Regions from separate parts of the Peribacillus aracenensis genome, predicted to be linked through region 2. Evidence: a T-box and tRNA genes for the amino acid it is inferred to sense, from the RefSeq annotation. Region 2 holds a T-box; the other holds one or more tRNA genes.

Region 1 (6,276 bases), on a different contig from region 2:
GAAACTGTAGTGGTTTCAGGAGCGGCTGGAGCAGTTGGTTCAGCAGTCGGACAAATTGCTAAGATTAAAGGTGCGAAGGTTGTTGGCATCGCCGGTTCAGATGAAAAACTTGAGTACTTAACGAAAGAGCTCGGATTTGATGGAGCCGTAAATTATAAAAGAGATAGTTTTAAGACAGATTTGGTTAATGCTGTTCCCGATGGAGTCGATGTTTATTTCGATAATGTGGGCGGCGAGGTGTCCGATGCTGTTTTCACACTTTTGAATGCGAATGCCCGAATTCCATTATGCGGAGCGATTTCTTCCTATAATGCAGAAGGGAAAGATCTAGGACCGCGTCTGCAATCGGCGATGATCAAAACGAGTGCCCTTATGAAAGGTTTTACAGTTGGGAATTATGCCGCTAGATTCCAAGAGGGAGCTACGGATTTAGGTAAGTGGCTTCAAGAAGGAAAGTTGAAGTATGAAGAAACGATTATTGAAGGGTTCGAAAACACACCTGATGCCTTTTTAGGTTTATTTAAAGGAACGAACCTCGGTAAACAGCTTGTAAAAGTTGCGGAACCTGAATTCGCTCAACTATAAGATTATGGGAACAAAGTGGAGGCGGAATCTTGTTTGACCTTTGAAAATGAGGGCGTATTAAAAGAGCTGTTATTTCAAAAAAATCCCGTCAAACCAATAATAGAGGTCGAAGTACATCTTTTTAGCTAAATTGATGTGCTTCGACCTTTTTTTATTTGGATATAGGGGTGTCCATTCCTAATCATTTACAAAGCATGTCCTTCATGAAAGATAATCAAGCTTAGGAGTAAAAAAGAATTCTCAGGATTTTCATATGTTGGGATCAATGTCGTTTTCGGACTTTGTCGCTATGAATAACACCCGAGATAAGATAGTTATATATATTATCAATAATATCGATACTGGTCACTAACACATGAAAGGCCGTGTTTGTCTATCTGTTGAAGGGAAGACGGTGATGTTCCTTCTTGAAAGTCAAGGACTTCGATACATGTGGAAATCATACGAAAATTATGTGAAAAACAAAGGCTCTCAAGAATTACTTACCCTTTACCGTATCTTTTGTTCCATATGAAGGATATTAAAAAAGGGTCTCTATAAACATGGCTCTCGACATAATGATATGATAAAGTAAAAAGAATAGTTACCTAGGTAATCATTTGATGAAAGGAAAAATTGAAATGAGTAAAGAGAAGCAAGGGACATCTTCAAAATCTCTGAAGTTGGATGTAATACATACGACATTTAAACAGGCTTTTGAATTAAAAAAGAATCCATTTCCTTGGATAAAAGCTTTAAGTGCAGGGATAGCGGCTGCCTTACCTGTTTTCATTGGCTTATTATTCGGCAATTTAGCGTACGGTTTACTGGCAGGAATAGGCGGGTTCACTTATTTATACGTATTTAACCAACCGTATCACCAAAGAGCTAAAAAGATTTTCTTTGTGATGGTGGGTCTTGCTTTATCTGTTGTATTAGGGACACTTTTGGCTCCATACCAATTGGGAACAGCCATAATGATGGGGATCATCGGGGCAAGTGTTTTTTTTATTTTTGGTGCATTAAAGATTACCGGTCCTTCGGCGGTTTTCTTTGTCTTGAGTTTTGCGCTAGCGACAGGTATGCCCATTGATCAGACGCTTGCACCGTTGCGTGGAGGTCTTGTTTTATTGGGGGGGGCACTGGCTTGGATAATCTGTATGTTAGGTTGGTTTTTCAATCCTCATGGACCAGAAAAGCTTGCGGTGGAAAAGGTGTACAGAGAATTGGGTGCATTCTTTGATTCGCTAGGCACCCGGAGATTCAATGCAGCAAGACAAAGAACGGTATTGGCGATGAAACAAGCGGAAGATACATTGTTAGCCGGGTTTTCAAACAGGCGAAGCCCAGACATGTTAAAGCGGTTGTTTCTATTGAATGACCAGGCGAATGTCATTTTCCTGGAAGCATTGGAACTATCCTTGCACAAAAAGGTTGTGCTACCGCCAGAATTAGGACAATCGGTACGTGCCTTGGCTGACTCCATTGCATCTAAAACTAAAAATGAATCAAAGATTCTTCAGCCGGACCAAATGGAACTAGAGGTTGCAAAGCTATTCGTAGAAATTTACAATGCGGATGCCATCATGAATGAACCGGTTAGTAAAATCCACCAAGAAGCTTCAATCTCAAAGCCTTCTTTAAAAACGATTTTTCTTGGGGCGTTCGATAAGAACTCGTTTGTCTTTCTCTCTTCCGTTCGATATGGAACAGTCCTTACCATTGCCGCCATCATCGCCTATTCCGCTGATTTTAACCGTTCGTACTGGATTCCCTTATCCTGTGCAGCTGTTATGTCAGGTGCGACCATCGTTGCCACATTTCATCGTGCGGTACAAAGGACCTTCGGGACAATCATTGGACTCCTATTGGCAAGCTTAATTCTTGCATCCGTTCATAACGAGTTCATTATCGTTCTGATCATTTTGTGTTTGACAATCATTACAGAGCTTTTCATCGTACGGAATTATGGATTGGCGGCGATGTTTTTTACCCCTTCAGCTTTAATCATGGCGGAATATTCAACTCAAAGCTATAATTTTAGTTTTTTTGCGACCGTAAGAATAACCGATATCGTCGTCGGGAGCATGATAGGTCTTCTTGGATCGCTGCTAATCGGCAGTCAATCGGCCTCAAGCCTTCTCAATCATTTGATGGCCAAAACCATTCGAAGCCAGGGGCAATTTCTGTTGGTGGCGTTCTCTGGACATGATAATGGACTTGCAATCGATGAAAGCAGTGAAAGGAACAAAATGCAAACCAATATGGTTAATCTATTAACGGTCTACAATGCGGCTCTTGGTGAGATATTCAAAAACAAGGCTAGACTGGAATCTCTTTGGCCCGTAATATTTTCGATAGAACAGCTGGGATATTATTTAAATGCAAGCTTGAAATTCTCTGATCGGTCGGTACTTTCAGAGCGTGAACTTGCTCAATTACTGTATGTTTTTGAAACAATGGCAATCGCTGCAGATAAGGGACGGTCACTTACTAATAAAGAGGTTCCGGAAATTGAAGGGTACTCAAAAATCCGCCACGAAATTTTGGATCTTCAAAAAGCACTTCGGTTTAGCGGTGAAGCAACGAGTTAATCAATCTAGTGATTCTAATAAGGGAGTTCTTATTAGAATCTCATTCGTCCACTGTTAGTAAGATGAAATTGGCAGGATTATAGAAAAGTCTGTAAAAATGCCGGTTTTCATTATAAAATGTATGTACAAACAGAAAGGTGATGAACCATGTCAAACGTTGCTAAATTTCGTGATTTTTTAACTAGTGAGAAAATCTATATGAATGAGTTGAAAGAAGATGGCACCACCTTTTTTAGAGCCGAGCAAAAGTTAAAGGACGGGTGGAAGGTCCTTTTAGTATTTGCTTTCAATCAAGATGAAAATGTGGCGGACTTATTTTGCTTTAATGTTGCCGAGTTGAAGAATCCTGAAAAGAAACAGGATGTACATACACTGTTGAATGAATATAATGCTAATTTTAGGTATTCCAAGCTTTACGAAGAAAATGGGACCATTTCCATTCGGTATTCATACTCCATTGAGGGGGACATCGTACCGGATCTGGCGTTCAGGAAGTTAATCATGCTGCTTGAAACGGCACAGCAGGTCTATCCGCGGTTAATGGAAGTCATTTGGTCTTAAATCATCATATAGGATGAAAAAGTTCTCTGAATCAGGGGACTTTTAACATCTTTACTAGAGTGAATGAATATATTAACGTTACAATCCATAAATTATTAATTTTTTTTAAAAGAACTATTGCATTTTTTCACATTAAACTATATAATTAATTTTGTTAGTGATTCGACAAAGTTCTACAAGGATATGCGGGTGTAGTTTAGTGGTAAAACCTCAGCCTTCCAAGCTGATGATGAGGGTTCGATTCCCTTCACCCGCTCCAATACATACTCATAACGTAGGGTTTCGTTACCTGGAGAACGAAGCTTTGCGTTTAAATATTATTACAAGAATTCTACTGTTTACAGTGGGATTTTTTTATTGTCCCAATTAACTACATTCTATGGAAGCGGTAATACCGGATGTCATACCGTAACGAAAATCGTAGCTTTCTATTTATTGTGATCCTTCATCTGGGAGAGTGGGAATTTCGATGCAGAACAAACTTGTACTACGTTAGTAGAATCAGTTTGAATAGGTGTGTGCTTTTATTGTCCACACTGAAAAAGTTATAATTAGGTATGACCGAACGGTTGAATAAAAGGATATTCGCGCACGGGTTTTATTTATCCATATAAGTTAGGAAAAATCATGAAAAGACCCCTTCCGATTGTGGAAAGGGCTTATTTCCTTTCAATTTTAATTATCCTTCTGCAATAGAGTAAGTCCCTACACCCCCGTGGATTTCAAGGAACATGTCCATCAAGGATTTCGTTAGCTGATTTGCTTCAGTGATTGGAGTATTGGGTTGTAAATATATGATTTGGATGGCCTTTTTCGTTCCTTCGGTGACTTTCGTGCGTTCTGAATCAACGTAAGGACTTCCGAATGCGCCATCATGGTCGGCTGATGTAATCATATTTTCCATGGAATTCAAGCGGCCGTTCAATCCCTCATAACCATCTGACCCTTCGCCAATCTTTATCGAGATGTCTCCTGATAATTTGTCGGCATCATAAATGCCGATCGGAACTTCATATAACAGCGAGAAGAAGTTATTCAAATCGATGGCTGAATGGATGGGTGCCAAGTAATTCTGCTTTTTTACGCGGCGGTAAAGGGCTTCCACGGAGGGGCGATACCGTGACGGGTTTGTTCCTGTAGCCTTGAAAATCTCCCTCCACGCTTTAATGCCGGAAAAGTCGGTCAATTCCTTTTCTTCAAGGTCGAAGAAAAGTGCTTCCTGAAATAGTTGAAGTCTTCCTTTCACCATTTGCGGGGAGGGACCTACTTCGATGTTTTCATATGTAATGATCCCAACTTTGAATTCAGGGATTTTACTGCTTAGATTAGCTGATATGGTAATTTCCAACCGTTTCACCTCCAAAAATGATTGCAATTAGTTTATCATAGATAGCAATGGTTTGAAATGGATTCAAGCTTCAATGGGAATACTGAATGAAGTAGGTGATTAATATGGATATGAACTTATTCAAGCAAGAAGTGATTTTATATAGTAAGGAAATCGGCATTGATAAAATCGGCTTTACATCGGCCACGGCTTTTACCGAATTGAAAGGCAGGCTGATACGTCAACAGGAGCTGGATTATCAGTCAGGGTTTGAAGAAACCGATATAGAAAAGAGGGTAAGGCCTGAATTGATATTCGATAAACCGCAATCCATCATTTCGATTGCGCTTGCATATCCTTCGAAATTGAAGGATGCTCCGCAAAGTACAAAAAGTGAGCGACGCGGGATCTTTTGCAGGGCTTCTTGGGGAACGGATTATCATACCGTTCTTCGAAATAGATTGCAGTTACTTGAGAATTTCATTAAAGATAAAGTGCCAGGGGCATTGACGAAATCCATGGTTGATACGGGTGAATTATCAGATAGGGCAGTGGCTGAGCGTGCGGGAATTGGCTGGAGTGGAAAAAACAGTATGATCATCACTCCGGAATTCGGGTCTTATGTATATTTGGGGGACATGATTACCAACCTGCCATTTGAACCTGATCAACCGATGGAAGATCAATGCGGGACATGTAATAAATGTGTCGATGTTTGCCCGACTGGTGCGCTCGTTCAGGGCGGGCAGCTCAATTCCAAGCGTTGCATTGCATTCTTAACGCAGACAAAAGGTTTCCTTCCAGATGAGTTCAGGACGAAAATAGGCAATCGTTTGTATGGGTGTGATACATGCCAGACAGTTTGTCCGAAAAACAAAGGAATGGATTTTCATTTCCATGAAGAGATGGAACCCGACCTCGAGCTGGCGAAACCGCTGTTGAAACCACTGCTTACGATTTCAAATCGGGACTTTAAAGAGAAATACAGCCATGTATCTGGCTCTTGGCGTGGTAAAAAGCCAATCCAACGAAATGCCATTTTAGCATTGGCCCACTTCAAAGATGAAACGGCATTGCCCCAATTGATACAGGTCATGAAGGAAGATCCAAGGCCTGTAATCCGAGGAACGGCGGCATGGGCAATTGGGAAAATTGGCCGGGAGCAGGCCGTTTCCATTCTGGAGGAAGCAAGAATGAAGGAAACGGATGAAGAGGTACTGGCGGAAATTG
Region 2 (6,276 bases):
TGAAAGGGTAGTGGACCTGGTAACGGATCAAATCCATCCGCTTGCCAAGCAGGCAAAAGATATTGCAGCCGGAGCTGTATTCATATATGCTATATTTTCTATAATAGTTGGATTGATTATCTTTTTGCCCAAGTTTGGCATGTAGGTTGCCAAAATGGTACTCAATTTGAAAGGAAGATGTGAATTGAATACAAAAGAATTGATTGAGGAAGCTAAAAAAGCAAGGGATAAAGCTTATGTGCCTTACTCCAAATTTAAGGTGGGGGCTGCCCTTTTAACCTCTGATGGAAAGGTCTATCATGGTTGCAATATAGAAAATGCTGCATACAGCATGTGTAACTGCGCCGAAAGGACAGCTTTATTCAGCGCTTATGCCCATAACGATAAAAAATTCACCAAACTCGCAGTCGTGGCAGATACCGATGGTCCCGTTTCCCCATGCGGGGCATGCAGACAAGTTATTTCGGAACTGTGTGAAAAGGATATGCCGGTCGTTTTGACCAACTTACATGGGGATATAAAAGAATTAACAGTACAGGAATTGCTTCCAGGAGCTTTTTCACCGGAGGATTTAAATGAATAAACTATTTGATGATACACAAGTAAAAGGTTACAAATCAGGTTTCATATCGATTATTGGACGACCCAATGTTGGGAAGAGTACATTTCTGAATCGGGTCATCGGTCAAAAGATCGCCATTATGAGTGATAAACCGCAAACTACAAGAAATAAGGTCCAGGGTGTACTTACGCAGAACGATTCACAAATGATTTTCATCGATACACCCGGCATTCATAAACCAAAGCATAAGCTTGGTGACTTCATGATGAAAGTGGCAACGAATACATTGAAGGAAGTCGATTTGATTCTCTTCATGATCAATGCGACGGAAGGATACGGACGCGGTGACGAGTTTATCATCGAAAAACTTCAATCCGTAAAAACGCCTGTTTTCCTGGTTGTAAACAAAATCGATGCGATGCATCCAGATGATTTACTTCCGATCATAGAAAAATACCAACAGCTATACCCTTTTGCGGCGGTCGTTCCGATTTCTGCGCTTGAAGGAAATAATGTTGATACACTGCTTGAACAAATCAAGGAACATCTGCCAGAGGGTCCCCAGTTTTATCCAGCTGACCAAGTGACAGACCACCCGGAGCGTTTTATCATTTCCGAATTGGTCCGCGAAAAGGTACTGCACCTGACACGTGAAGAAATTCCACATTCAGTGGCTGTTGTCATCGATTCAATTAAAAAAATGGACAACAGTGATACCATTAATGTCATGGCGACGATCGTTGTCGAACGCGATTCACAAAAAGGCATTGTCATCGGAAAGCAAGGGAAAATGCTTAAAGAAGTCGGCAGCCGTGCCAGAGTGGATATCGAAAACTTATTGGGCTCGAAAGTTTTCTTGGAACTATGGGTGAAGGTACAGAAGGATTGGCGGAACAAAGCAAGCCAGCTTCGCGATTATGGCTTCAATGAGAGCGAGTATTAATTAACAAAATTTACGCGTCATGAAAGTTCGGAAAACGGTCAAGCTAACCATATGGTCGGATATTCATTGCTAGTTAAAAATGAAAGGTGGGCTTTATATGTTGGATTTTACCTGGGAGTTATTTACTGAAACAGGTAATGTGGACACCTATTTGCTGTTTAAGGAGATAGAAGTCGAGAGACAGGAAAGACACTTGGTTTTGAACGATGAGCTAGCAGAAATTGATTTTCCTGTTTCATAGGTTAGTCTTGGCGAGCATGGGTGGTGTCTTGGTATGCTCCAAAAATGTGAGGGCATTGTCATAAGGCGAACTGCATATGGAGAAAATAACAAAATCATTACTATATATACCCGTGAGCTAGGAAAAATTGGCGTTATGGCTAGAGGAGCCAGTAAACCTAACAGCAGGCTTTCTGCCGTCACACAGCTTTTTTGCTCCGGGTATTTTCTCGTAACCACATCAACCGGACTCGGCAGTCTTCAGCAAGGCGAAATGGTCGATTCACTCCGTTTCATACGGGAGGATCTTTTTGCCACTGCTTATGCTTCATATATTGTTGAATTGCTTGATAAAAGCGTCGAGGATAAGAAACCGAATCCGTATTTATATGAATTGCTTTCGCAAACCTTGCATTACATAAACGAGGAATATGACGCTGAGGTTTTGAAATTCATTTTTGAAATGAAGATGCTGCCTGTAAATGGGATTAATCCAGTGCTGAATCAGTGTGCTGTATGTGGCGAAACGGAAGGGGAATTCTCCTTCTCGCTTCGGGAAGCGGGCTTTATCTGTCACCGCTGTCTGGGGAAGGACCCTTATCATTATAAAATTTCACCTGCGGCCGTCAAATTGCTTCGAATCTTTTATTATTTCGATTTATCAAGGCTCGGAAACATTTCCGTTAAGCCTGAAACGAAAAAAGAACTTCGGAAGATCATCGATGCATATTATGAGGAATATTCCGGTCTGCATTTGAAATCAAAAAAGTTCCTGAAACAGATTGATACGATGAAAGATATGTTTTAGGATCTGACCTATTGACATTCAATGCTAGTTTGTATAAAATTCTAATCATCAAAATAAGAAGATTGCGTTGATGGAAAAGAGTATCTGTCATTCTCCATAAAAAGCGAACCCGGGACGGTGGAAGCCGGGATATGGATTTACAGGGAAGGGCGTTTCCGGAGCATATTGCTTTGAAAAGAGGCCGTTTTATAAACGGCAATTAGGGTGGAACCGCGGGTATACTCTCGTCCCTATGCATTTCGCATAGGGACGGGAGTTTTTTGTTTGCCAAGATGTAATGGGTTCCTATTCCTGAATTTTAATAAGAGCCGTTTTAAATAATCTGGAGGTGTACGATGAATATTCAAAATATGATTTTAACGTTACAAAAGCATTGGTCTGAACAAGGCTGCATATTGATGAATGCTTATGATGTAGAGAAAGGGGCAGGAACGATGAGCCCATACACGTTCCTGAGAGCCATTGGACCGGAGCCTTGGAGCGTTGCTTACGTGGAACCTTCCCGCCGTCCTGCTGACGGCCGTTATGGCGAGAACCCTAATCGACTGTATCAGCATCATCAGTTCCAAGTGATCATGAAGCCGTCGCCTGACAATATCCAAGAGTTATATTTGGATTCATTACGCGCATTAGGGATAAATCCGCTTGAGCATGATATTCGTTTTGTGGAGGACAACTGGGAAAATCCATCACTAGGATGTGCTGGTCTAGGTTGGGAAGTATGGCTTGATGGAATGGAAATCACTCAATTTACCTATTTCCAACAAGTGGGCGGCCTTGAGTGTAAGCCGGTTTCAGTGGAAATTACATACGGAATCGAACGTCTCGCCTCTTACATTCAAGATAAGGAAAACGTATTTGACCTAGAATGGACAGATGGATTCACAGTTCGGGATATATTTGGCCAGCCGGAATACGAACATTCGAAATATACGTTCGAAACCTCCGACCTTGATATGCTATTCCAGCTTTTCACGATGTATGAAAAGGAAGCGCATCGCCAAATGGAAGAAGGACTTGTACATCCTGCATATGATTATGTTTTGAAATGTTCACATACATTTAACCTTTTGGATGCCAAAGGTGCCATCTCGGTGACGGAAAGAACGGGTTATATTGCCCGTTGCCGTAACTTAGCGCGTAAGGTTGCCAAAACCTTCTATGAAGAGCGGGAAAAATTAGGCTTCCCGATCCTGAAAGTGAAAGGGGAGAATACAAATGAGCAAGCGTGATTTGTTATTGGAGATTGGATTGGAAGAGCTGCCTGCCCGTTTTGTGACAGCATCAATGAAACAATTGTCAGATAAAGTACAGCAATGGCTAACGGAAAAAGCGATTGAATTCGGAACGGTTGAAGCTTTTTCCACACCAAGACGTTTAGCTGTATTGGTGAAAGATGTGGAAGAATCCCAAAAGGATATCGAAGAAGAAGCAAAAGGTCCGGCTAAGAAAATCGCTTTGGACAGTGAAGGCAACTGGTCTAAGGCCGCATTGGGATTCGTCAGGGGTCAAGGCATGACTCCAGAGGACATTTATTTTAAAGAACTCAAGGGTGTGGAATATGCCCATGTGAATAAATTCATAAAAGGACAGCAGACTGCTCAGCTTTTATCTGAGCTTCAGGAAATCATCAGCGGCATGACATTCCCGAAAAATATGCGCTGGGCTAATCAGGAGCTCCGCTTCGTCCGTCCGATTAAATGGCTGATTGCCTTATTCGGCAATGATATCGTTCCATTTAGCATTGCTGACGTGAAAACGGGCCGTGTAACAAAAGGACACCGTTTCTTGGGCGATAGCGTAATCATCGAGCAGCCGGAACGGTATGAGGATACGCTAAAAGAACAATTTATAATGGCGGATCCAGATAAACGCCGACAAGTTATATTGGATCAGATTAAAGAGCTTGAGCAGGAGAAAGGCTGGATCATCCCGGTCGATGAAGATCTGCTTGAAGAAGTCAATAATTTGGTAGAGTATCCAACGGTGTTATTTGGACATTTTGAAGAAGAATTCCTAGAGCTTCCTGCTGAGGTACTTATCACTTCAATGAAGGAACACCAACGTTATTTCCCTGTTAAAGATAAGGACGGGAAACTGCTTGCTTACTTTGTAACCGTGCGTAACGGCGATGACCGTCATTTGGATAAGGTCTCTAAAGGGAATGAAAAAGTATTGCGTGCCCGCTTATCGGATGCAGCATTCTTCTATAAAGAAGATCAGAAAAAAGAGATTTCGGATGCTTTGAAAAAACTTGACAGTATCGTTTATCATGAAGAAATTGGTACATTAGCCGAGAAAACTGCCCGGGTAACTGCAGTGACCGGTGCCCTTGCGGATGCTTTGAACTTAAAGGCCGAAAAAGAAATGGCGCTTCGTACAGCGGCAATTGCCAAGTTCGATTTGGTGAGTCATATGGTTTATGAATTCCCTGAATTGCAAGGGTATATGGGTGAAAAATATGCTCTCCTAAAAGGGGAAGCCAAAGAAGTGGCCGCAGCTATCAATGAACATTATATGCCAAGACATGCGGATGACATTGTACCGCCTTCAGTAATTGGTGCGGTTGTGAGTTTAGCTGAAAAAATTGATACTTTGTCTTCATTCTTCGCTATTGGTGTCATTCCGACAGGTTCCCAGGATCCTTACGCATTAAGAAGGCAGGCGAGCGGGGTCGTCCAAATCCTAGCTGAGAAAAAATGGGATATTTCTTTGGAGGAGCTTATTGTTTTAGGCCTTAAAGGACTGGAATCAAAAGGCATCTTAAAACGTGATCTTGAAGAAGTTAAAGCGGATATGTTCACATTCTTTAAAGCCCGTGTCAAACACCTGCTTCAAGAACAGCAAATCCGTTACGATTTGATTGATGCAGTTCTGTTCAATGAGATCGGCTATATCCATTCCATCGTGGAACGTGCACATGTCTTGAATGCGAAAAAAGACGAAGCTGGCTTTAAAGAAAATCTGGAAGCTTTGAGTCGGGTCATGAACATTGCCGTGAAATGTGACAAAAAGGTAACTGTCGACCCTAGTGCCTTTGAAAATGATCAAGAGAATGCGTTATACGTAAAATATCAAAAAGTGGCAAAGCATTATATGGAATCCAAAGATGAGAATGAGCGGTTTGAACAGCTTGTTTCGCTGCAAACGGAAATAGAGTCATATTTCGAGAATACAATGGTCATGGCAGAGGATGAAGCAATCCGTAATAACCGTTTATCCTTAATGAAGGAAATCAGTGATTTAGTTGCAGGTTTTGCTGCCATGAATAAAATCATCCTTACATGATCGAAAGGATGTATGGAAATCGGAAACCCTTTAAATAAGGGCTTCCGATTTCTTCAAAAGATAAATGGTCAATAAATAGGACAAAAATGCCCTAATTAAATAATTTAGTATATAATTATTAAATGAACAACTTTTGTTACTTTACTCTGCGAAAGCAGTGGGGTGGTGATTATAATCCAATTGAATAAGCGTCAGGAACAGATTTTACAAATCGTAAAAGAAAACGGACCGATTACTGGAGAACATATTGCGGATAGATTGAACCTTACCAGGGCGACACTTCGTCCAGATCTAGCGATTTTAACGATGGCAGGTTTTCTTGATGCCAGGCCCCGGGTGGGGTATTTCTATACAGGCAGGTCAGGGACACAGCTTTTGACAGATAGCCTCAACCATCTTTATGTACGAGACTACCAATCGATACCTGTCGTTGTTGACGAGGGCATTTCCGTATAT

Evidence for each region. The T-box of region 2 lies ahead of glyQ (glycine--tRNA ligase subunit alpha). A T-box ahead of a tRNA ligase gene usually reads a tRNA of that ligase, here a tRNA-Gly.
Region 1: it has a tRNA-Gly gene. The T-box ahead of glyQ (glycine--tRNA ligase subunit alpha) is inferred to sense a tRNA for this amino acid. The anticodon was not compared.

The regions. Positions count from the first base shown of each region.
Region 1 is NZ_JANZMJ010000002.1:9,302-15,577, forward strand. Features, by position in the region: gene N0M92_RS02710 (NADP-dependent oxidoreductase) at 1-585, shown strand, start outside; gene N0M92_RS02715 (FUSC family protein) at 1,206-3,158, shown strand; gene N0M92_RS02720 (YbjN domain-containing protein) at 3,306-3,719, shown strand; tRNA gene N0M92_RS02725 (tRNA-Gly) at 3,905-3,978, shown strand; gene N0M92_RS02730 (B3/B4 domain-containing protein) at 4,399-5,067, opposite strand; gene queG (tRNA epoxyqueuosine(34) reductase QueG) at 5,172-6,276, shown strand, end outside.
Region 2 is NZ_JANZMJ010000003.1:166,716-172,991, reverse strand. Features, by position in the region: gene N0M92_RS05095 (diacylglycerol kinase family protein) at 1-145, shown strand, start outside; gene N0M92_RS05090 (cytidine deaminase) at 185-583, shown strand; gene era (GTPase Era) at 576-1,505, shown strand; gene N0M92_RS05080 (YqzL family protein) at 1,603-1,746, shown strand; gene recO (DNA repair protein RecO) at 1,780-2,532, shown strand; T-box leader at 2,591-2,767, shown strand; gene glyQ (glycine--tRNA ligase subunit alpha) at 2,868-3,764, shown strand; gene glyS (glycine--tRNA ligase subunit beta) at 3,751-5,820, shown strand; gene N0M92_RS05060 (helix-turn-helix transcriptional regulator) at 5,983-6,276, shown strand, end outside.